3 regions of the Mesorhizobium sp. M0678 genome follow, and region 2 is predicted to be linked to each of the others. Evidence: riboswitches for the same ligand, from Rfam matches in the RefSeq annotation. Region 2 holds a riboswitch; each other region holds the start of a gene.
What was found. A riboswitch is a leader RNA that binds a small molecule or an ion and turns the genes downstream of it on or off. The one in region 2 is predicted to bind cobalamin.

Region 1 (7,177 bases), on a different contig from region 2:
AGAACGTCCTCTCCTCCTACCATCCGGTATGCGCCGCGTCGTTTGGACGCGCGAACGGCGCTGTAGCAATTTGTCGTTGTGCATGGTCCTTTCGCAAAATCGATTCCGATTGTCAGGGTCATGCGTTAGACCTGACAGGCACCTTATCCGGAAATCCGATGGCGGGAGGCGCTGGTGGAAGGCCAGGACGAACAGATGACCGGCGCCAGGGCAGCCGAGGAGCGCCGCGCCGACATCTATGACGAGGACGGCGTCATCCTGTCGTCGTTCCTCGCCCAGATCGGTGCCGCGATCGCCGATCGCGATACGCTGACGCTGAAGCGTGAAGTCGACGATCTGCACCAGTCGGAACTCGGCCACCTGCTCGAGGCCCTGCACCCGGAACAGCGACGCGCGCTGGTCGAATTGCTGGGCAAGGATTTCGATTTTTCCGCGCTGACCGAGGTTGACGAGGCGATCCGCCGCGACATCGTCGACAGTCTGCCCAATGCGCAGATCGCCCAGGCGGTGCAGGATCTCGATTCCGACGACGCGGTCTACATTCTCGAAGACCTCGACCAGGAGGACCAGGACGAGATCCTGTCGCAGCTGCCGTTCACCGAGCGGATCAGGCTGCGGCGTTCGCTTGACTATCCCGAAGAGACCGCCGGCCGCCGCATGCAGACGGAGTTCGTCGCGGTGCCGCCGTTCTGGACGATCGGCCAGACCATCGACTACATGCGCGAGGACAACAATCTTCCCGACCGTTTCAGCCAGATCTTCGTCATCGATCCGAGCTTCAAGCTGCTCGGCGCCATCGACCTCGACCAGATCCTGCGTACCAAGCGCTCGGTCAAGGTCGAAGAGGTCATGCATGAGACCAGGCATGCCATCCCGGCCACCATGGACCAGGAGGAGGCGGCACGCGAATTCGAACAATACGATCTTCTGTCTGCCGCCGTCGTCGACGAGAACGAGCGGCTGGTCGGCGTGCTGACCATCGACGACGTCGTCGACGTCATCCAGCAGGAGGCCGAGGAAGATCTGCTGCGCATGGGCGGCGTCGGCGACGAAGAACTCTCGGACAGCATCTTTTCGACCTCGCGCTCGCGCGTGCCCTGGCTGCTGGTCAATCTTTTGACGGCTTTCCTGGCGGCCTCGGTGATCGGCCTGTTCGACCGCACCATCGAGCATATCGTGGCGCTGGCGGTGCTGATGCCGATCGTCGCCGGCATGGGCGGCAATGCCGGCTCGCAGACCATGACGGTCACGGTGCGGGCGCTGGCGACCAGGGACCTCGACATCTACAATGCCGGCCGCATCATCCGCCGCGAAATCGGGGTGGGCTTCATCAACGGCATCATCTTTGCCATCCTGATCGGCCTCGTCGCTGCTGCCTGGTTCCACGATCGCAATCTCGGCGGCATCATTGCGGCCGCGATGATCATCAATATGTTCGTGGCGGCTCTGGCGGGCATCCTTATCCCGCTGCTGCTCGACCGCTTCAAGATCGATCCGGCTGTGGCTTCGGCGGTTTTCGTCACCACGGTCACCGATGTCGTCGGTTTCTTTGCCTTTCTCGGGCTCGCCACATGGTGGTTCGGCGTGCGCTGAACGTCACCTCAATTGACTTTTACGTAAATGCCATGCGAGGCTTTGAAGGTGCCTTGTCCGCCGATTCTGGTACGCGCCTGGGCGCCGGCGGCGCCGGCCAGTTGGAACTCGCGGCGTGGCCGGGGCATTGGAGTGACGATGCGGGAATATTATTCAATCACGGAGCTGACCCGCGAATTCGACGTGTCGACGCGGACGTTGCGCTTCTATGAGGACGAAGGGCTGGTGCAGCCAGTAAGACGCGGCCGCACTCGGCTGTTTCGTCCGTCGGACCGGCATCTCATCCGCCAGATCATGCGCGGCAAGAGGCTCGGCTTCTCGATCAACGAGATCCGCGAAATCATCCAGATGTACAGGGAGCCGCCCGGCGAGGTCGGCCAACTCAAATTGATGATCAAGCGCATCGAGGAAAAGCGCGAGGATTTGCGCCAGAAACGCCGCGACCTCGAAGAGACGCTGGCCGAGCTCGATCAGGCAGAGGAATCCTGCGTCGAGCGGCTGGTGGAACTCGGCGTCACCACATGAGCGTGGCGTCAGCGCCGGCTCAAATCCAGCGCCGCACCCTTTTGGCGTAGTCCCGGTATTTCTTGCCGAATTTGGCCGTCAGCACCTTCTCCTCGCTCTCGATCGTCAGCTTCTGCGTCAGGAACGCCGCGATGACCGCCAGCGGCAGGAACCAGGCGATCCCAGTGACAAAGGCGAGGCTGACCAGCAGCAGCGTGTTGGCGAGGTAGATCGGGTTGCGGCTGACGGCGAAGGGTCCGGTAGTCACCAGATGGTCAGGCACGCCGTTCGGGTTGAGCGTCGTCTTGGCGCGGATCATGGTGCGGATTGCCGTGAACCAGAGCGCGGCAACCGCCACCAACCCCACAAGGCCGGCGGCGAACAGGATGTCGCCGAGAAGATCGCCGATCCACGGTAGCGGATAGAACAGCCCTAGCGCGACGCTGACGATGATGGCGGCGATATAGATCAGCGGCGGCCATGGGATGTGCCCCAGCCTCGGCTGCCCAGGATTTTGCTGCACGGGTTTCGGGTGACTGTCGCTCATTATTGTCCTCCCTCGATTAGCGCGTTCCCGGTTCCGCCGCCTCGGTTTGGGCGGTGCAGGTGCCGGCGAGCTCGCCAATATGCGCCTTCCACTCCGGGGACTGGTCGTTGCTGTAGAGCCGGTCAAGCGAGGCTTCGCCCTGGAGAGTGTCCAGCATGCAGGCACAATAGCTGGAGCAGAACTCGGTGTCGCGTGCCTGCTCGCAGGATATCTGGCAGGATTTCAGAAAACTCACCTCCCTGGTTTCGGCCTGCGCCGGCATGAATTGCGAAAACAGCCAGACCGAGCCGATCAGCACCGGCTGATGGATCAGATAGAAGGCAAGGCTGTGCCGGCCGATGAAGACCAGCGGATTTGCCCAGCGGCCGGGCGCCAAGGCCGACAGCCGCGTCAGCGCGCCGGAGGTGGCGGCGAGCTTGGTAACCGCGATGCCGGCAAGTACGGCGCCGAACCAGGGCAGCAGCGGAACGTAGTCGTTGGAGCGCGGGTTGGTCGCCGACAGGCCGACCCACCACAAAGCCGGATGATCGAAAAGCTCGGATCGCAGGTAGAAAGGCGCAGCGATAACGAGGGCCGCCACGGCAAGCGTCAGCAGCGCCGGGAGGCGCAGGAACGCCAGGCCGAGCAGGCTGGCGAGCGCGATCTCGTGCAATATGCCGAAGAAGATGAAGCCGTCGGGCGTGGCGATGCGGGTGACCAGCGATATTGCGAGCGCTGCCCCGGCAACCATGGCGAAGCGCTTCCAGAAGCCGGTCCAGCGGATTTTCTTGCCATGGGCGAGATAGAGGCTGATGCCGACCAGGAACAGGAAGCTCGAGGCGATGCAGCGCGCGTAGATTTTCCACCAGCCGAAGGCGGTGAGGCCGGGATCGGTGTAGCCGAAGAATTCGAGGTCCCAGGTGAAATGATAGCTCGCCATGGCAAGCAAAGCGATGCCGCGTGCAATGTCGATAGCGGCGATGCGCTTCGACTTCGGTTGATCCTGAACGGCTGCGGTCGGCGTGTCGATGCTCATGGTCTCGCTGTCTTGGTTCAGCCCCGGCAAGACGACTATCACGGTTGCCACCGTCAAAAGAAGCAGGGCCTTGCGTCGCGTTGGTACCGGTCGGCATCAGAGCTGCTTTAGGCCAAAGCCGGAAAGCCTTTGGCCGGCGTGCTGGCGTTTTTCGGACTGGGCGCGGTTTTCGCGACACTCGGCCTGCTGGCGGCGGCCTGAGGCTTCGTCACCTGGCGCTATCTGCCCAAATCGCTTTGATGTTCGAGCGCCGCATGGCGCTCGCGCACCCAGTTGTGGAAGCGGTGCAAGTCGTATTCCTCGGGCATCAGTACGCCGGCCTTGTGGCGCATCGAGCGCAGGCCCATCTGGTTGACCTCGCAGATATCAGCATCCTCCTCCAGCACCTGGGTACCGAAGGCGACGATGTTGTCGATATCCGCGGCCGGATCGGCGAGCGCTTCGGGCGAAAAAAGCCATTCGGCGGTAAGTTCGGTCTGCTCCGGCCCAAGCGGCACCAGCCGCACGGTCCTGACATAGTCGACATGGCCGACGACGAACATCGACGGCATGCTGGTGGCATAGGTCTGCCCGGCGGCACGCTCGCCCGGCGTCAGGCCGGAAAAGACCGAGCCGTGGACGCGCCCGTCGCGCGACCAAGTTTCGGCCCCGGCCCGCAAGCCGCCGGCAAATTCCGGCGCGTCATTGTCGGCGTGGCGCGCCCATTCGGGGTCGTCGTGCCGGCCCATCAGGCCGCGGCCATAGATCGGCACCAGCCGCGACAGGTCCTTGTGGACGCCGGGGCAGTGCAGGCACTCGTTGAAATTTTCCCAAAATACCTTCCAGTTGCAGTTTATCACCTTGCGCAGCACATGGCCGCTCAGCAGCGTTTCCAACGGCCAGTTGGCGAGGCTGCCGGATGCCGGATCGAAGGATGTTTCAGCCGAGCCGGCAGCGTCTTCCGCCAGATTGACGAAGACAAAACCGCGCCACACCGAAAGCGCGACCCGGTAGAGCGGATGATCGGCCTTGTCGAAGCCGTCCGGCAGCGATTTCGACGGCACGCGCACCAGATCGCCGTGCAGCGAATAGGACCAGGCATGGTATGGGCAGGTGATGAACCGCGCCTTCAGCCGTCCTTCGCTCTGCTGGCAAAGCTGCGAGCCGCGATGCCGGCAGGTGTTGTGGAAGGCGCGCAACTCGCCGGTCTCGTCGCGCAGCACGACGACCTCCTGCGTGCCTATGCGGAACGTCCTGAAAGCCAGCGGCTGGGCAAGGTCGGCCTCGCGGCAGACGAGCAGCCAGTTGCGATACCAGATGGCCTCGAGATCGCGCTGATAGGCCGCGATGTCCCAATAGGCTGATGACGGCAGCGTCGGCTCGGCCCGCGTCAGGCCGTTGTAGGGACCGCGCTCATTCGGGCTGGGTTGCATGCCGGCTTCCTCCCCATCCGCCAGCCGACACCCGGCTGCGAAAATTGTCAATCGCGGCGCCGGCCGACCGGGCTTGGCGAGGCGGCGCATTCGCCACACGATCCGGCGGAATTTGGTTTGCCGGGCGCGGCGATTCTGCCTATAGTCGCTGATGTCGTCGGTTCCGTTTGGAACCAAGAGGGAATGCGGTGAGGGCAAGTTGTTTGCCCAATGCCGTGGCTGCCCCCGCAACTGTGTGCGGTAGTCCTCTCCATATGCCACTGAAGGTTCGCCTTCGGGAAGGTGGGGAAGGGCGCTGATCCGCGAGCCAGGAGACCTGCCGGCGACAGGAAACTGACTTCTATGCCCTCGGGTGGAGGGCGAAAGGACAAGACATGAATACCGCTTCCGTTTCGCTCGGCGCTTCCGCCTCCTCGCAGTCGCGTCTCATGCAGCTGGCGCTTGCTGCATTCCTCGGCATTTTCGTCATGGGCTTTGTCGGCTTCTCGCATATCGATGCGGTCCACAATGCCGCGCACGACTATCGCCATTCGATGGGCTTTCCCTGCCACTAACAAGGGGCTGACATCATGACACTGTTTCGCAACGTCGTGTTCATCGCGGCGATCGCAGGGCTTGTGGCCGGCGTGGCTCTCGCCTGCATGCAAGCCTATGCCACGGTGCCGCTCATCCTAAAGGCGGAAGTCTACGAACAGGCCGGCGGCGGCCATGACCATGCCGCGGCACCTGCGACACCGGCTGAAAACGCCGCGGGCATGACGGCTATGAGCAGCGCCGCGCCGGCACCGGCTGAAGCAATGGCTCCGGCGGAAGACGAAGGCTGGGCGCCGGCGGACGGTTTCGAACGCTTCGGCTTCAGCGTCGTTGCCAATATCGTCACCGGCATCGGCTTTGCGCTGGTCCTGGTTGCGGTTTCGGAATTCGCCGGCGGCATCGGCAATTGGCGCCAGGGCCTGTTCTGGGGGCTGGCCGGCTTTGCCGCATTCACGCTGGCGCCGGGCCTCGGCCTGCCGCCGGAACTGCCGGCGATGCCGGCGGCCGACCTTGTCCAACGCCAGTTATGGTGGTGGGCAACAGTGGTGGCGACAGCGGCCGGTCTCGGCCTTATCGTCTTCCGCAGATCGCTGCCGCTGGTGGCTCTTGCCGTGGCGTTGATCGTTGCGCCGCATATCGTCGGCGCGCCGCAGCCCGATAGCTTCGAGACGGCGATCCCGGAAGGCCTGCACCACCAGTTCGTGGTGGCGGTGACGCTGACCAATCTGGTGTTCTGGCTGGTGCTCGGCGCGGTCGTCGGCGTGGTGCGCGGACGCTTCACCGGCACGGCGACCAGCCTGCGCGACAGCTTTGCCTGACCGCGCTGCCGGGGCACTGACCCTGGTCATCGGCGGTGGGGGCGCCGCCAAGAGCGCGCATGCCGAGAGCCTGGTGACGGTCGGCCCGCTGCCTTGGAGCTATATCGCCACGGCGCAAGCCTATGACGACGAGATGCGCCAGCGCATCGCGCTGCACCGCTCGCGCCGGGGCGCCGGCTGGACGACCATCGATGCGCCGCTCGACCTTGCCGGCGCGATCGGAGCGCTGCCTGACGGCCAGCCGGTGCTGATCGACTGCCTGACGCTGTGGCTGACCAACCATATGCTGGCCGACCATGATGTCGAGGCCGAATGCCGGAGGCTGGCCGATGTGCTGTCGCGGCCGCGTGGGCCGTGGTTCGTGGTGTCCAACGAGGTCGGCCAGGGCATCGTGCCGGACAATGCGCTGGCAAGACGGTTTCGCGACGCCGCCGGCCGGCTGAACCAGGACGTCGCGGCTGTTGCCGGCACCGTGCTTTTGATGGTGGCGGGGCTGCCGCTCAAGGTGAAATGACATGGCTGATACTATCGATCCCAAGGACGAGGAACGCCACCGCGCCAAGATGGCCAAGCGCAAGGCGGTGCAGGACGCCGAGGTCGCGGCCAAGACGGTCGAGAAGGGGCTGCTGATCGTCAACACCGGACCGGGCAAGGGCAAGACCACGGCCGCCTTTGGGCTGGCGCTCAGGATGCTCGGCTATGGCAAGCGCGTCGGCGTCGTTCAGTTCATCAAGGGCAAATGGCACACCGGCGA
Region 2 (7,177 bases):
GCTCTTGCACAGGCACTGATCGAGCGAGGTTATGACCTGGTTACCGGGGGGACGGACAATCACATGCTGATCCTTGATCTGCGCGATCGACCACTATCGGGCAAGGCCTATGCCGAGCGGCTAGCAAAGGCAGGCATCATCACAAACTTTAACATGGTGCCTGGCGACCCGCGGGATCCGGCGGTCACAAGCGGAATTCGCCTGGGGGCGCCAGCAGTGACGTCAATGGGCATGCGCGATGTGGAAACCGTGCAAATTGCTCGCTTCATTGACTCCGTCCTCTGGCGAGCCAGACGACGAAGATCTCCATGCCTCCCTGCGAAGAGACGTTGCCGACTCGTGCGCTGCGTTCGAGGTCCCGGGCATCCCCGACAGGTAAGGTGGGCTAAGCAAAATGCCCCATACAACTCCAACACCCGAAGTGAGGCATTTCATGGCTAGGCAGTTCGTGTTCTCTTCCGAATCGGTTGGCGCGGGACACCCGGATAAGTTGGCCGACAACATCTCGGACGCCATCCTCGATGCCATCCTCCGCACCGATCCCAAGGCGCGCGTCGCCTGTGAAGCGTTGGTAAAATCAGGGATAGTCGTTCTGGCTGGCGAGATTACCAGCGATGCGCGGGTGGATTATAGCCAAGTTGCGCGCGATACAATTCTCGATATTGGATACGACGATGAGGCCGTCGGCTTTGACGGCCGGCGTTGCTCCGTCGTTCATGCACTCACCGAGCAATCGCCCGACATTAGCCAGGGCGTTGACGAGGGACGAGGGCAGGACCTCCAGCAGGGAGCGGGAGATCAGGGCCTCATGTTCGGCTACGCATGCCGCGAAACCGATACCTTGATGCCTTTGCCGATCCAGCTCGCGCATCGCTTGACGAAACGACAGGCAGATGTCCGGAAAGCACGACAGCTTGGCTGGTTGCGTCCTGATATGAAATCCCAAGTCTCAGTGCGCTATGAGGGGTTGCGCCCGGTCGCCCTTGATACCATCGTCGTATCGACCCAACATGACGAGCAAGTCTCGCAAGAGACGGTCCGCGAGGGCGTCATTGAGGAAATCATAAAGCCTGTCCTGCCGACCCACCTGGAGACGGAAGGCATCAGAATTCTGGTCAACCCGACGGGGAGGTTCGTAGTCGGCGGGCCGCGCGGCGACTGCGGTCTCACTGGACGCAAGATCATCGTCGATTCCTATGGTGGGATGGGTCGTCACGGCGGCGGCGCCTTTTCGGGCAAGGACCCGTCCAAGGTTGACCGCTCAGCTGCCTATGCGGCCCGGTATGTCGCAAAGAATATCGTCGCTAGCGGACTTGCGGACGTCTGCGAGGTGCAGCTTGCTTACGCAATCGGCGTGGCCAGTCCGGTTTCTGTCATGGTCAACACGTTCGGAACAGCGAGGGTTGAGGAAAGAAGGATCGAGCGCCTCATTCTTGAGTTGTTCGATCTCAGACCGAAGGGCATTATCAAGATGCTTGATCTCTTACGCCCTATATACCGCAAGACCGCGACCTATGGCCATTTCGGCCGTGAAGAGCCTGATTTCACCTGGGAGAAGACAGACAGGGCCGACGAATTGCGTCGCGAGGCAGGACTTGCCGCCCCGTGAGGGCTGGCGCCGAACGGATTGGCAAGCGCAAAGCCCATTCCCACTGGCCAGACCCGCCCGCGCCCGGCGTGGCAGAAAGCCGGTGGGTTTTTGGCGGAGACATGAATTGATGCCGGACTATGACGTGCTTTGTATCGGAAATGCCATCGTCGACATCATCGCCCAGTGCGACGAGGCGTTCCTGGAGACCAACGGCATCATCAAGGGCGCGATGAATTTGATCGACACGAGGCGCGCCGAACTGCTCTACAGCCGCATGGGCCCGGCCATCGAAGCCTCGGGCGGCAGCGCCGGCAACACGGCGGCGGGCGTTGCCAGCTTCGGCGGCCGCGCCGCCTTCTTCGGCAAGGTCTCGAACGACGCGCTCGGCGAAATCTACGCGCATGACATCCATGCCCAGGGCGTCGCCTTCGACACCAGGCCGCTCAGCGGCGAGCCACCGACGGCGCGCTCGATGATCTTCGTCACGCCGGACGGCGAGCGCTCGATGAACACCTATCTCGGCGCCTGCGTCGAGCTCGGCCCGGAGGCAAGGCGTCGGGCGCCGCGGTCACCTATTTCGAGGGCTATCTGTGGGACCCGCCGCGCGCCAAGGAGGCGATCCGGCAGACGGCGAAGCTCGCCCATGCCGCCGGGCGCGAAGTGTCGATGACATTGTCGGACTCGTTCTGCGTCGACCGCTACCGCGACGAATTCCTCGATCTGATGCGCTCCGGCACCGTCGACATCGTCTTTGCCAACAGCCACGAGATCAAGTCGCTCTACCAGACCGCGTCCTTCGACGAGGCGCTGGCGCAGATCCGCAAGGATTGCAAGATCGCCGCCGTCACCCGCTCGGAAAAGGGCTCGGTGATCGTGCGCGGCGACGAGACCGTGACCATCAATGCGAGCAAGATCCGCGAGCTGGTCGACACCACCGGCGCCGGCGACCTCTACGCCGCCGGCTTCCTCTACGGCTACACGCAAGGCCGCAGCCTCAAGGATTGCGGCGATCTCGGCTCGCTGGCGGCCGGACTGGTCATCCAGCAGATCGGCCCAAGGCCACGGCAGAATCTGCGCCGAGAGGCGGAGCAGGCGGGATTACTGTAGGTGGCGAGCCAAGAACCAGCTGCCCACCCTCCTTAATCCAGCCCGAGCCTTTTCTTCAGTTCCGCATTCTCCTTGCGGAGACGATCGGCAAGCAGGCTCTTTAGCCGCTTGTTTTCTTCCTCGAGCGCGACGAGATCCTTCAGCCCGTCACTGTCCGCCGCCGGCGCCGCCGCCTTCTTCCAAAGATAATATGTCTGTTCCGAGATGCCGGCTTGCTTCACCGCGCTCTTGAGAGTAGCGCCGCCGCCGATCGAGGTCTCGATCTGCGCCAGCTTCTGGGCACGATCCTTCGCGGAGTAGCTCTTTCGGCCTGTTCGCGCTGACGGCGGTGCTTCAGTGGTCGCGGATATCGGCTTGGCGCCCTCCTTGCGGGCAGGCGCGCTCGCCTCAGCTTCTGGCTTCCTCGACCGCCGCGCTCTCGTCTTCGGTTTTGGCGTTTCCGCTTTGTCTGCCGGTGCGCTATGAACTACTGCTGACTCGGTTTCCAGGGGATTGGCCATGAAATGCTCCACTCGCGGTTTGTGCAAAGGTTCAGCATCAAGGGCCACTACAGTAGAGTCAACAAGCTGACGATTTAACGGCTCGACTTCCTTTGTTGTCTCGGCCATCGCCGCGGCGATGTCGAAATTGCCCCAGATGGAACGTGCGGATTTTTCATAATTGCGCTTTTGTTTGACTTCCACGGTGAATGGTCGCGTCTGCCGCCTCATAGTTCCTTCCTGAATAGGAGAATGAAGTCGCCGCTCGAATTTTTGGCGCTTCCTGCTTAGCGCGGAGCATTATCGTATAGCCGCTCAACGGGCAAGTGATGCCGGTCTTCGGTGGCTGACCCATCTGGGGAGATTTGAGCGGCTTCGCGCGTCCTGCGCATGCCTGTAAGGCCGCCAAGTTTTCTGGGTTAGCAGGCGCGCCACTGTGGCAGCTTGGCTTGTACGGCGAGGCCATGGTTGAGTGAGGCGAAACAAATCCAGCCCCGCGCTCGATCCCGAAGCTTCCCACAATGGCGAAGAGAACATCTTCACTCGTACCTTTTCAGCACAAGACCTTCCGTTCGCTATGGTCGGCTGCACTCGTTTCGAACCTTGGCACCCTAGTGGAAGGTGTGGCGGCGGCTTGGCTGATGACCAGCATCGCCACCTCCCATGGAATGGTGGCGCTCGTCCAGTCATCGACCACCCTCCCCTACATGATCTTCTCGCTCGCGGCGGGAGCGCTCGCGGACAACTTTGACCGTCGCCGGAGTTGACTGCGCAACTGCTGATTGTCTGCGTATCCGCCTTCCTGGCGTTCCTGACCTATGCGGGGGAAATGACACCCTGGATCCTTCTGGGTCTCACCTTCCTGATCGGCTGTGGTTGGGCATTGCACGATCCCTCTTGGCAAGCCTCGATGGGGGATATCCTGCCTCGCGAACACCTGCCTAGCGCGGTTGCGCTCAACGGCATGAGCTACAATCTCATGCGCAGCATCGGGCCGGCGATTGGCGGCCTAATCGTGGCCACAGCCGGTGCGGCCTTCGCGTTCCTCTTTAACGTCTTTTGCTACTTCGCTCTGATCGCTGCGCTGTTGCGGTGGAAAGCGGTACGGGCACGACAAGCGCTGCCGCGGGAGGCTTTCGGCAGTGCGATGGCGGCGGGCTTCCGTTACGTGCTCTTGTCGCCGAACCTTCTCAAGGTGATGTGCCGGAGTTTCATTTTCGGCCTCACCGCCGTTGTCATTTTGGCTCTCCTGCCGTTGGTCGCTCGCGAACAGATCAAAGGGACCGCAGTCACCTACGGCGTGATGCTCGGCTTCTTCGGCCTGGGAGCGATTTGCGGCGCGCTCCTCATTGGGCGGGTCCGAGAAGTTCTCTCCAACGAATGGGTCATTCGCGGTGCGTTCTTTATACTGGCGATCAGCTGCTTCTTTCTGGCATGGAGTGAGCACGTTTGGCTGAGCTGTCTCCTCCTCATGCCGGCCGGTGCGGCCTGGATTCAATCATTCTCGCTGTTTAACGTCACAGTGCAGCTTTCGGCGCCGCGGTGGGTGGTTGGACGCGCCCTGTCTCTCTATCAGACGGCCACATACGGCGGCATGGCGGCGGGAAGCTGGCTTTGGGGCGAACTGGCGGATGTCCAAGGTGTTTCGGGAGCCTTCCTCGTCGCCAGCGTGGTTCTTGTGATTGGTGGACTGATGGGAATCGTTCTGCGTCAGCCGGATTTCGAAACGCTCAATCTGGATCCGACCAACAAGTTCAGCGAACCGACGCTGCAACTTGATCTGCGGCCACGAAGCGGTCCGATCATGGTGATGGTCGATTATCGTATCGATCAGAGAGATGTCCCAGAATTTCTCAGTGTGATGACATCGTGGCGAAAAGCCCGGCTGCGAGATGGCGCCAGACAATGGGCGTTGCTGCGTGACCTGGAAAAGCCCGAACTATGGACCGAGTGCTATCATGTGCCAACCTGGGTCGAGTATGTTCGCCACAACAACAGGCAGACCCAGGATGACGCCGAAATCGTTGCGCGCCTGGAAGCGCTGCACCGTGGCGATTGCCCGCCCAAGACGCATCACAAGATCGAACGCCAAACCGTGCGCGTGCACGACGATTTGCCGCTCAGGCCTCATTTGGACAGGACTTGAGCTGGCCCGTTGGTTTGAGCCGGTTACCTTGAGCCGGTGGGCTGCGAACAAGCAGGTCGAGACATTGGCCTCGATCACTTCGCAACACGCCGCTGCGCCGGGCCTCGGGTGCTCCCCTCGAAATCATTGTGTCGTATCACCGAGGGCATCACGGCCAACAGCTTCCTAGGCAACAGCCTCGCCATTGAGCCGAATATGGTCGCGAGCAGATCACCGACGAAGCGGTCGGAACCTCGGAGCCGAAGTTCGATGCCGAGGTGGCGTTCGCATGATGCGGGAAGCAGCACCACAGCGCTTGCCGGTATGTTTGCCGCCGGGAGCCGACGAACTCCTATCCTCCTGGACAAGGGCGCCGTGCGTCATTGATTTGATTTACCGGCCGCTCAAGGCTTCCACAGTTTTCGCTTTCGAGGCGACCTTTGGAACATGCCAACGGAAATTTAACATAACGACATAAACATTTCTTTATGCGGCGTTGACAAAGAAGCGAACTGTTGTAATTGTCTCCCGCGTCGTGGTTCTCCGTACGGCGCTGCCGCAGCGGAGCTAAGAGGGAAGCCGGTGCGATGCCGGCGCTGCCCCCGCAACTGTTAGCGGCGAGCCAACCCCACTCATGTCACTGAGGCGAATAGCCTTGGGAAGACGGGTAGAGGCTATGACCCCGCGAGCCAGGAGACCTGCCACGGCGAATTACGTCCACGGGCGGGGTGTCTCGGTGGCCGCTGCAGCCTGGCGTTCGTGCCGGCCTGCTAGCGCCTTCCTTGTCACCGACGCCCCAACCATCGGGGTCTGGCATGACTGTCTCTCAGCAAATTCCTGTAGCAACGCTCGGCGTGCCCCGCTTCGGTCGTCGGCGAGAACTGAAATTCGCGCTTGAAAGCTACTGGTCCGGAAAATCGTCCGCTGCCGACCTTCTCACGACCGCGAAGGCGCTCCGTGCCGCTAGCTGGGAGGAGCAGCACGATCGCGGCGTGTCGAAAATCCCGTCGAACGACTTCTCGCTCTACGACCATGTGCTCGACACCGCAGCCATGGTCGGCGCCGTTCCATCCCGTTACGGCTGGAATAGCGGCGAGGTTCCACTTGACATCTACTTCGCAATGGCGCGCGGCAACCAGGGTCAGACGGAGGATTGTGGACACGCTGGTCACCAGCAGGCGGCTCATGGGCCTGATGTAACCGCGATGGAAATGACCAAGTGGTTTGACACCAACTATCACTACATTGTGCCGGAACTCGACGATGATCAGACGTTCGCCCTCTCGTCGACGAAACCGGTCGACTACTTCCTCGAGGCTAAAGCTCTCGGCATTCACACACGCCCAGTCATCCTTGGACCGATCACCTTCCTCAAGCTGGCGAAATCGCCTGCCGAAGGATTCGATCCCATCGCGCTCCTGCCGAGGCTGCTGCCCGTCTACGAGCAACTCCTGCAGAGGCTGAAGCTGTCGGGAGCCGACTGGGTGCAGATCGATGAGCCAGCGCTTGTCCTCGATCTGAACCCGAACGAACGAGCTGCGTTCGAATTCGCCTATGGCCAGCTGTCAAAAGCCGCGCCCGAGTTGAAGATCATGCTGGCTACGTATTTCGGGCCGCTGGGAGACAATCTCGAAACCGCAGTTTCTTTGCCCCTGGCCGGGCTGCATATTGATCTCGTGCGCGCTCCCGAGCAGCTGGAAACGGTGGGTCGGCTCGCACCGAAGGATCTGGTGCTCTCGCTTGGCTTGATCGATGGCCGCAACGTCTGGCGTGCGAACCTGCCCGCCATTCTCGACCGCATCAAACCGATCGTCGCCGGCTGGCCCTTGGACCGCGTCGAGATCGCGCCTTCTTGCTCGATGCTGCATGTGCCGA
Region 3 (7,177 bases), on a different contig from region 2:
TTGCGGAATCCTTTCAACGGCGTAGCCCTGTTCGCTCAGGTCGTGCAGCATTGCCAGCACGCTGGACGGCACGTCGAGACCAATCGCGTAGCCGGTGCGACCGGGGGCGCTCGGATAGTCGGGGATCAGGATGGCGAGCTTGCGCTCCGCACGCGGCGTCCGCTGCAGGCGCACGAAGGCCTCGACTCGGTTCGCCACTTGCGCCACGCGGTCGGACTCAGGCCGGTTGGCGAAGGCGCGGAAGGCCAGCGCCGGGTCGGTTTCGCTTTCGCCCTTGAATGAAATGGCGCCGGCCAGGATGCGGCCGTCGAGCTCGGGCAGGACGACATGCATGGCAAGGTCGGCGGGCGCCAGGCCGCGCTGATTGGTTTGCCAGATGTCGCGGCGGGTGGTCGCGACGATGACCTGGAAGACCGGCACGCCGGCGCGGTCGAACAGGGTTTCGACACCGGGCTCGGCACCCGAGGCGAAAGCTGTGGCGGTGATGGTGGCGGCAGGCTTCAGGGTTGCGAGCGCGGTTTCGACAAAGGCGAGCGACGCCGGGTCCTTGAGGCTGGAGACGAACATAGGCACGGGAGCCATGCCGCGGTGGCGCAGGGCTTCGAAAAGCGCGTCGATGGGCGCGACATCGGCCGCGAGCAGCATCGAACGGTAGAAGAGAATTGGCACGGCGTCCCCCTCCCCCTCGAGGGGAGGGTGGCCCGCAGGGCCGGGTGGGGTCGTCACGGCAGTGCGCGACGTTTTGTATAGGCGCGCTTCGGAGAGGACCCCACCCCCGGCCTGCGGCCGGACCTTCCCCTCGAGGGGGAGGGGGACGCCGCGTTCTACGACCCCTAGTCCCGGCTCGTAAAATCCCGCCTTTGGCACGCTAACAGGTTCGGCTACCGCCGCACCCGATCCAGCGAGACTTGCCAGCCTCTGCACCAGCGCCGTCATATTTGCCGGCCCGCCCTCGCGGAAATAGCCAAGCAGGGCGTCCAACTCCTCGCGCGGCAGCGTCGAGCCTTCGATCAGCCGCAAATCCTCGTCGTGGCTCTCGCCCGGTAGGAGCGCCAGCTTGATACCGCGATTTCGCGCGATAACGGCGAGCTGGTCGCAGCCATAGCGCCACCAGTCATAGCCGCCGAGGATGCGGACCAGAATGACCTTGGCGTGGCGGGCGACGCTGTCGATCCACAGGTCGACGGACATCGGATGGCGCAGGTCGCGCAAGGCGGCGAGCCGCATCGACGGCAGGCGATGCGCGTCCGCCTTCCATGCCGCCGCCAGCCCGGCCAGGTCGCTGTCGGTGAAGGACAGCGCCACGACATCCGCAGGCGTTTGCCTGAGATCGACAGGCTCGGCGAGATCGTCGAGCGAGGCGGATGTGGTGGTGAGGATGTGCATCGCGCTTCGTGCTTTGTCAGCCGGCGAGGATACGTTCGATGGCCGGGCGGTTCAGCCCTTTCAGGCCGATGACGACGAGGCGCGAGCGGCGGTCGTCTTCAGCGGTCCAGGCGCGGTCGTAATAGTGGTTGACGCGCGGACCGACGGCCTGCAGCAGGAGCCGCATCGGCTTGCCGCCGACTTCGACGAAACCCTTGACGCGCAACACGTTTTCTTCCTCCGCCGCCGTGGCGACCCGTTGTGCGAGCTCGTCCGGGTTGGACACAGACGCGATGTCGATGACGAACGAGTCAAAATCGTCATGTTCGTGGTCGAGCTCGTCGTCGTGGTGGGTCTTGCGGTTCTCGATGTCGTCCTCGACGGCGAGGCCGAGGCCGAGCAGCACCGACGGGTCGACCTTGCCTTGCGAAGTCGGTACGATCTTCACCGCCCGCGCAACGTGCTTGCCGATGACGGCATTGGCACGGGCCGAGCCGGCTGCGTCCATCAGGTCGCTCTTCGACAGGATGATCAGGTCGGCGCAGGCGAGCTGGTCTTCGAACACTTCCTCGACCGGATCGTCATGGTCGAGCGTCTCGTCCTGCGCGCGCTGGGCCTGCAGGGCGTCCATGTCGTTGGCTACGCGGCCATCAGCCAGCGCCGGTCCGTCGACCACGGCAATGACGCCGTCCACCGTCACGCGGCTTTTCACCGACGGCCACTGGAAGGCCTGGACCAGCGGCTTGGGTAAAGCGAGGCCGGATGTCTCGATCAGGATGTGGTCGACCCTCGGCGTCAGCGACAGGATCTGGTCCAGCGCGGGGACGAAATCGTCGGCGACGGTGCAGCAGATGCAGCCATTGGCCAGTTCGACGATGTTTTCCTCGGGGCAAGTTTCAATGCCGCAGCCCTTGAGAATCTCGCCGTCGATGCCGATATCGCCGAACTCGTTGACGATGATGGCCAGCCGCTTGCCTTTGGCATTTTCGAGCAGATGGCGGATCAGCGTCGTCTTGCCGGCGCCGAGAAAGCCGGTGACGACGGTGCAGGGCACGCGGGAGACGGAAGCGGTCATATCTGATCCTTCAAAAGGTCGAGGGGTGGGATGCGGGCAACGAGGCCACGCTTCAGGCAATCGGGGCGGCCGCGCCATGGAATGAGACCGTCCGTCGCGGTGGCGAAGAGCTTTGCCCCAGCGACGAGATCGGCGCCGCTGGTCGTGGTCAGGTCGCCGAAGACGTAGCTCCAGCAGCCGTCGCGCAGCATGGCGGCGCTGAGCCGGCGCTTGCAGTTGCCGAGGCATTCGACGGTGCGGATATTGATGTTTTCGCCGGAAGCGGCGCGGCGCGTGTCCTCTGCGAGCAGTTCGCCGGCGCGCGGATGAGCGTCCGAACCGGTCTCGTCACGGCAGGACGAGCAGACGATGACGGTAACGCCGGCCGGGGAATCACCATGGCCGGACAATAAATCCGCTGTCTCAGCCGGAAAACTGCTGTCGCGTTCCAAATCAGGCTCCTTGCCCGGAAAACCCGCCAGGCGATCGGATTCTTATGTCCTAGACGGCAGGTCTCCTGGCTCGCGGGTCATCGCCTGGGTGCCGCCTTCCCGGGAACATCCCAGTGGTTTTCGGCCGAGGCTCGTCGCTTACAGTTGCGGGGACAGCCGCGGATTTGAAATCGAGATTTCGCACCGCATTCCCTCTTGGCCCTTGCCGTTGCGGGCAGGGGACCGTCTGGAACGGATTTAGGCTTGTGGGGGTAGTCGTGTCAACGCACGTCTATGACGCGGCGATATCCGCGAGCGGCCGGCCGAGGTCGCCGGCAGCCGTCACCTCGATGCGCTCAAGCCCGAGCCAGCCCTGCATCTGCTTCAATTCCTCGAAAAGGGCGGCTGCAGTTTGCGGCGGGGCGCCGGGCTCCGCATAGGCGGCATGGACGCGCAAGACGCCGGCCGGGCGGTCGGCCCTGAGGTCGACACGCCCGACGATGCTGTCGCCGAGCAGGAACGGCAGCACGTAATAGCCATACCGGCGCTTTTCGGCCGGCGTGTAGATCTCGATGCGGTAGTGGAAGTCGAACAACCGCTCGGTGCGCGACCGCTCGAAGACGACAGGATCGAACGGCGCGAGCAACGCGCGCGCCTCGATCTTGCGCGGCAAACGGGCGTCCTTGTGGAGATAGGCTGTTTTGTTCCAGCCTTCGACGCTCACCGGCAACAGGTCGCCGGCCTCGACCAACTCCTCGATGCGGCCCTTGATGTCGGCGGGCGAGAGGCGGAAATAATCGCGCAGGTCGCTTGCCGTGGCGACGCCATGGGCGCGGGCGGAGATGCGCAGCAATTCGCGGTGAGCGTCTTCGGGGGAGGGCGTTGGCAGACTCAGTATTGTTGGCGGCAGCACGCGCTCCGGCAGATCGTAGAACCGCTCGAAGCCGCGGCGATGCGCAGTGGTGATGCGGCCGGCCCAGAACAGCCACTCGAAGGCATGCTTGGCATGGCTCCAGCCCCACCAGCCGCCCGAACCCTTCTGCCCTTCGAAAGCCGACGCCGCGATCGGGCCTCGTTCGGCGACCTCGCGATAGATGTCTTCGATATAGGCGGCGTGCTCGCGGCCCCATTTGGCCAGCCCGCTGTACATTTCGTCGCCGCGCTCGGCCCGCTGCATGCGCCAGCGCATCAGCGGATAGGTCTCGACCGGCAAGAACGAGGCTTCATGCGCCCAATATTCGAAGACCATGCGCTTGCGCGTTACGGCGGCGTTGTCGAGCAACGCCAGCTTGTAGGGGCCAAGCCGCGAATAAAGCGGCATATAATGGGCGCGCACCACGGCGCTGACGGAATCGATCTGCAGCAGGCCGGTACGGGCAAGCACGCGGGCCAGATGCCGGCGGTCGGGTGTACCGGTGGGTCGCGGGTCATTGAATCCCTGTGCCGCCAGCGCGATGCGACGGGCCATGGCAAGCGAGATTTTTTCCTTCATGAAGGCGGCATCCGGACGATTTTGGACAGAGAAAATGACCTGCGATTCCGTGCCATGCTAGCAGGGTTTTGGCGGCATCCATGTCAGGAGAGAAAAGTGGAGTAAAAAGTGAAGGAAATCAAACAGGAGCGGATCGGACCAGTTTTCCCGGATATGCCGTCCAGCACCGCGATTTGAACAAGGTTTGACTTGCTTCGCCGAAAGCGCTGCGCTAACCCTCGCCGCGTTGCAGCATAGAGCCCCCTTAAAACGGTTCAGTGGTTAAACTGTCACGCTTCCGCAAGTGGGTCCGGTGCTGTAATCAGAGTGGATTGGCCGCAACGGAAAGCTGCAGAATGAACGCATTGTTGAGTTCGTACCTGCCCATCGTCCTGTTCATCGGCGTGGCGCTGGTCGTCGGACTGGCGCTGCTCGCCGCACCCTTCCTGGTGGCCTATCGCAACCCCGATCCGGAAAAGCTTTCCGCCTATGAGTGCGGCTTCAACTCGTTCGACGACGCCCGCATGAAGTTCGATATCCGCTTCTACCTGGTGTCGATCCTGTTCATCATCTTCGATCTGGAGGTGGCCTTCCTGTTTCCTTGGGCGGTGTCGTTCAGTCAGATCGGCATGCTCGGTTTCTGGTCGATGATGGTGTTTTTGGCGGTGCTGACCATCGGCTTTGCCTATGAATGGAAAAAAGGAGCGCTGGAATGGGATTGAACGACAGTTCCGGTACGCTCGTCGCGCCGAAGCCCAAGGGCCTCATCGACCCCAACACCGGCAGGCCGGTCGGGTCCGACGATCCATTCTTCCTGGAGATCAACAACGAGCTCGCCGACAAGGGCTTTCTCGTCACCTCGACCGAGGCGCTGATCACCTGGGCGCGCAGCGGCTCGCTGATGTTCATGACGTTTGGCCTCGCCTGCTGCGCCGTCGAGATGATCCATACGTCGATGCCGCGCTATGACTCGGAGAGGTTCGGTGTCGCGCCGCGCGCGTCCCCGCGCCAGTCGGACATCATGATCGTCGCCGGCACGCTGACCAACAAGATGGCGCCGGCGCTGCGCAAGGTCTACGATCAGATGCCGGAGCCGCGCTACGTCATCTCGATGGGCTCCTGCGCCAATGGCGGCGGCTATTATCATTATTCCTATTCTGTGGTGCGCGGCTGCGACCGCATCGTGCCGGTCGACATCTACGTGCCCGGCTGTCCGCCGAGCGCCGAAGCACTGCTCTACGGCATCCTTCTGCTGCAGAAGAAGATCCGCCGCACCGGCACGATAGAGCGGTGAGCGGCATGACCCAGGCGTTGAACGACCTCTCGACCTATCTCGGCGAGAAGCTGATCGGCCGGATCGGCGTGGCGGTGCTCGCCTATGGCGAACTCACCATCTCGGTCGAGCCGCGCGACCTGATCGAGGTGGTCACCTTCCTGCGCGACGATCCGAAATGCCAGTTCATCTCGATCATCGACGTTTGCGGCGCCGATTATCCGTCGCGGGCAAAGCGCTTCGACGTGGTCTATCATTTGCTGTCGCCGAGACAGAATATCCGCGTCCGCATCAAGGTCCAGGCCGACGAAGAGACGCTCGTGCCGTCGATCACCGGGATTTATCCCGGCGCCGACTGGTTCGAGCGCGAGACCTACGATCTCTACGGCGTGCTGTTTTCAGGCCATCCGGATCTGCGGCGGATTCTGACCGATTACGGCTTTGAAGGCCATCCGCTGCGCAAGGACTTTCCGCTGACCGGCTTCGTCGAGGTGCGTTACGACGACGAAGCCAAGCGCGTCATCTACGAGCCGGTCGAGCTCAAACAGGAATTCCGCAATTTCGATTTTCTCAGCCCTTGGGAGGGGACGGATTACGTCCTTCCAGGCGACGAGAAGGCAAAGCAGTGAGTGGTGAATTGTGAATAGTGAATGGAAAAGCGGGATGGAACGTCCGGGAAAATCAACGACTATCGAGATCTGAACGTATGGAAGGATTCGATGGTATTGGCTGCGGACATCTATCTCGCGACGAAAGCATTCCCGCGAGAGGAAATGTTCGGCATGACATCCCAGATGCGGCGCGCGGCATCGTCGATACCGGCAAATATCGCCGAGGGTTTCGGCCGCGGTCAGCGCAAGCCCTTCGTTCAGTTCCTTCGTATTGCGCAAGGTTCGTTGAAGGAACTGGAAACCCATACGCTTCTTTCGATGAGCGTGGGACTGTTGGACGAGAAGAGTGCAGGGCTGTTGTCGGTCAGGTTCGAGAAGTTGGGAAGATGATGCGTTCGTTCATTCGATCGCTGGAGGTCGATTCAGGCCAATGACTATTCACCATTCACCATTCACCATTCACGTGGCGCGCGAGCAACACGCTCATGGCTGAAACCTCCGTTCGCAACTTCAACATCAATTTTGGCCCGCAACATCCAGCGGCGCACGGCGTTTTGCGTCTGGTGCTGGAGCTTGACGGCGAAGTCGTCGATCGCGTCGATCCGCATATCGGGCTGTTGCACCGCGGCACCGAAAAGCTGATCGAGGCCAAGACTTATCTGCAGGCCGTGCCCTATCTCGACCGGCTCGATTATTGCGCGCCGATGAACCAGGAGCACGCCTTTGCGCTCGCCGCCGAGCGGCTGCTCGGCATCGAGGTGCCGAAGCGGGGCCAGTTGATCCGAGTTCTCTATTCGGAAATCGGCCGCATCATGTCGCACATCCTCAATGTGACGACGCAGGCGATGGATGTCGGTGCGCTGACGCCGCCGCTGTGGGGCTTCGTCGAGCGCGAAAAGCTGATGGTGTTCTATGAGCGTGCCAGCGGCTCGCGCATGCATGCCGCCTATTTCCGCCCCGGCGGCGTCCACC

Region 1: linked by a shared signal. The riboswitch ahead of NKI29_RS30130 (CbtB domain-containing protein) and the one ahead of metE (5-methyltetrahydropteroyltriglutamate--homocysteine S-methyltransferase) in region 2 are both predicted to bind cobalamin.
Region 3: linked by a shared signal. The riboswitch ahead of NKI29_RS16355 (DUF1636 family protein) and the one ahead of metE (5-methyltetrahydropteroyltriglutamate--homocysteine S-methyltransferase) in region 2 are both predicted to bind cobalamin.

What each region holds. Positions count from the first base shown of each region.
Region 1 covers NZ_JAMYPT010000030.1:32,696-39,872, forward strand. Annotated here, with positions in the region: gene mgtE (magnesium transporter) at 196-1,593, shown strand; gene NKI29_RS30110 (MerR family transcriptional regulator) at 1,732-2,118, shown strand; gene NKI29_RS30115 (methyltransferase family protein) at 2,138-2,644, opposite strand; gene NKI29_RS30120 (heparan-alpha-glucosaminide N-acetyltransferase) at 2,661-3,659, opposite strand; gene NKI29_RS30125 (aromatic ring-hydroxylating oxygenase subunit alpha) at 3,878-5,071, opposite strand; cobalamin riboswitch at 5,213-5,409, shown strand; gene NKI29_RS30130 (CbtB domain-containing protein) at 5,446-5,625, shown strand; gene NKI29_RS30135 (CbtA family protein) at 5,641-6,423, shown strand; gene cobU (bifunctional adenosylcobinamide kinase/adenosylcobinamide-phosphate guanylyltransferase) at 6,416-6,937, shown strand; gene cobO (cob(I)yrinic acid a,c-diamide adenosyltransferase) at 6,939-7,177, shown strand, end outside.
Region 2 covers NZ_JAMYPT010000029.1:38,179-45,355, forward strand. Annotated here, with positions in the region: partial or broken gene glyA (serine hydroxymethyltransferase) at 1-379, shown strand, start outside; gene metK (methionine adenosyltransferase) at 434-1,609, shown strand; partial or broken gene NKI29_RS29925 (adenosine kinase) at 1,719-2,698, shown strand; gene NKI29_RS29930 (transposase) at 2,731-3,408, opposite strand; partial or broken gene NKI29_RS29935 (MFS transporter) at 3,699-5,323, shown strand; cobalamin riboswitch at 5,822-6,022, shown strand; partial or broken gene metE (5-methyltetrahydropteroyltriglutamate--homocysteine S-methyltransferase) at 6,118-7,177, shown strand, end outside.
Region 3 covers NZ_JAMYPT010000008.1:30,916-38,092, reverse strand. Annotated here, with positions in the region: gene NKI29_RS16365 (cobaltochelatase subunit CobN) at 1-1,386, opposite strand, end outside; gene cobW (cobalamin biosynthesis protein CobW) at 1,403-2,440, opposite strand; gene NKI29_RS16355 (DUF1636 family protein) at 2,437-2,871, opposite strand; cobalamin riboswitch at 2,910-3,113, opposite strand; gene NKI29_RS16350 (winged helix-turn-helix domain-containing protein) at 3,143-4,342, opposite strand; gene NKI29_RS16345 (NADH-quinone oxidoreductase subunit A) at 4,678-5,043, shown strand; gene NKI29_RS16340 (NuoB/complex I 20 kDa subunit family protein) at 5,034-5,615, shown strand; gene NKI29_RS16335 (NADH-quinone oxidoreductase subunit C) at 5,621-6,223, shown strand; gene NKI29_RS16330 (four helix bundle protein) at 6,245-6,595, shown strand; gene NKI29_RS16325 (NADH-quinone oxidoreductase subunit D) at 6,691-7,177, shown strand, end outside.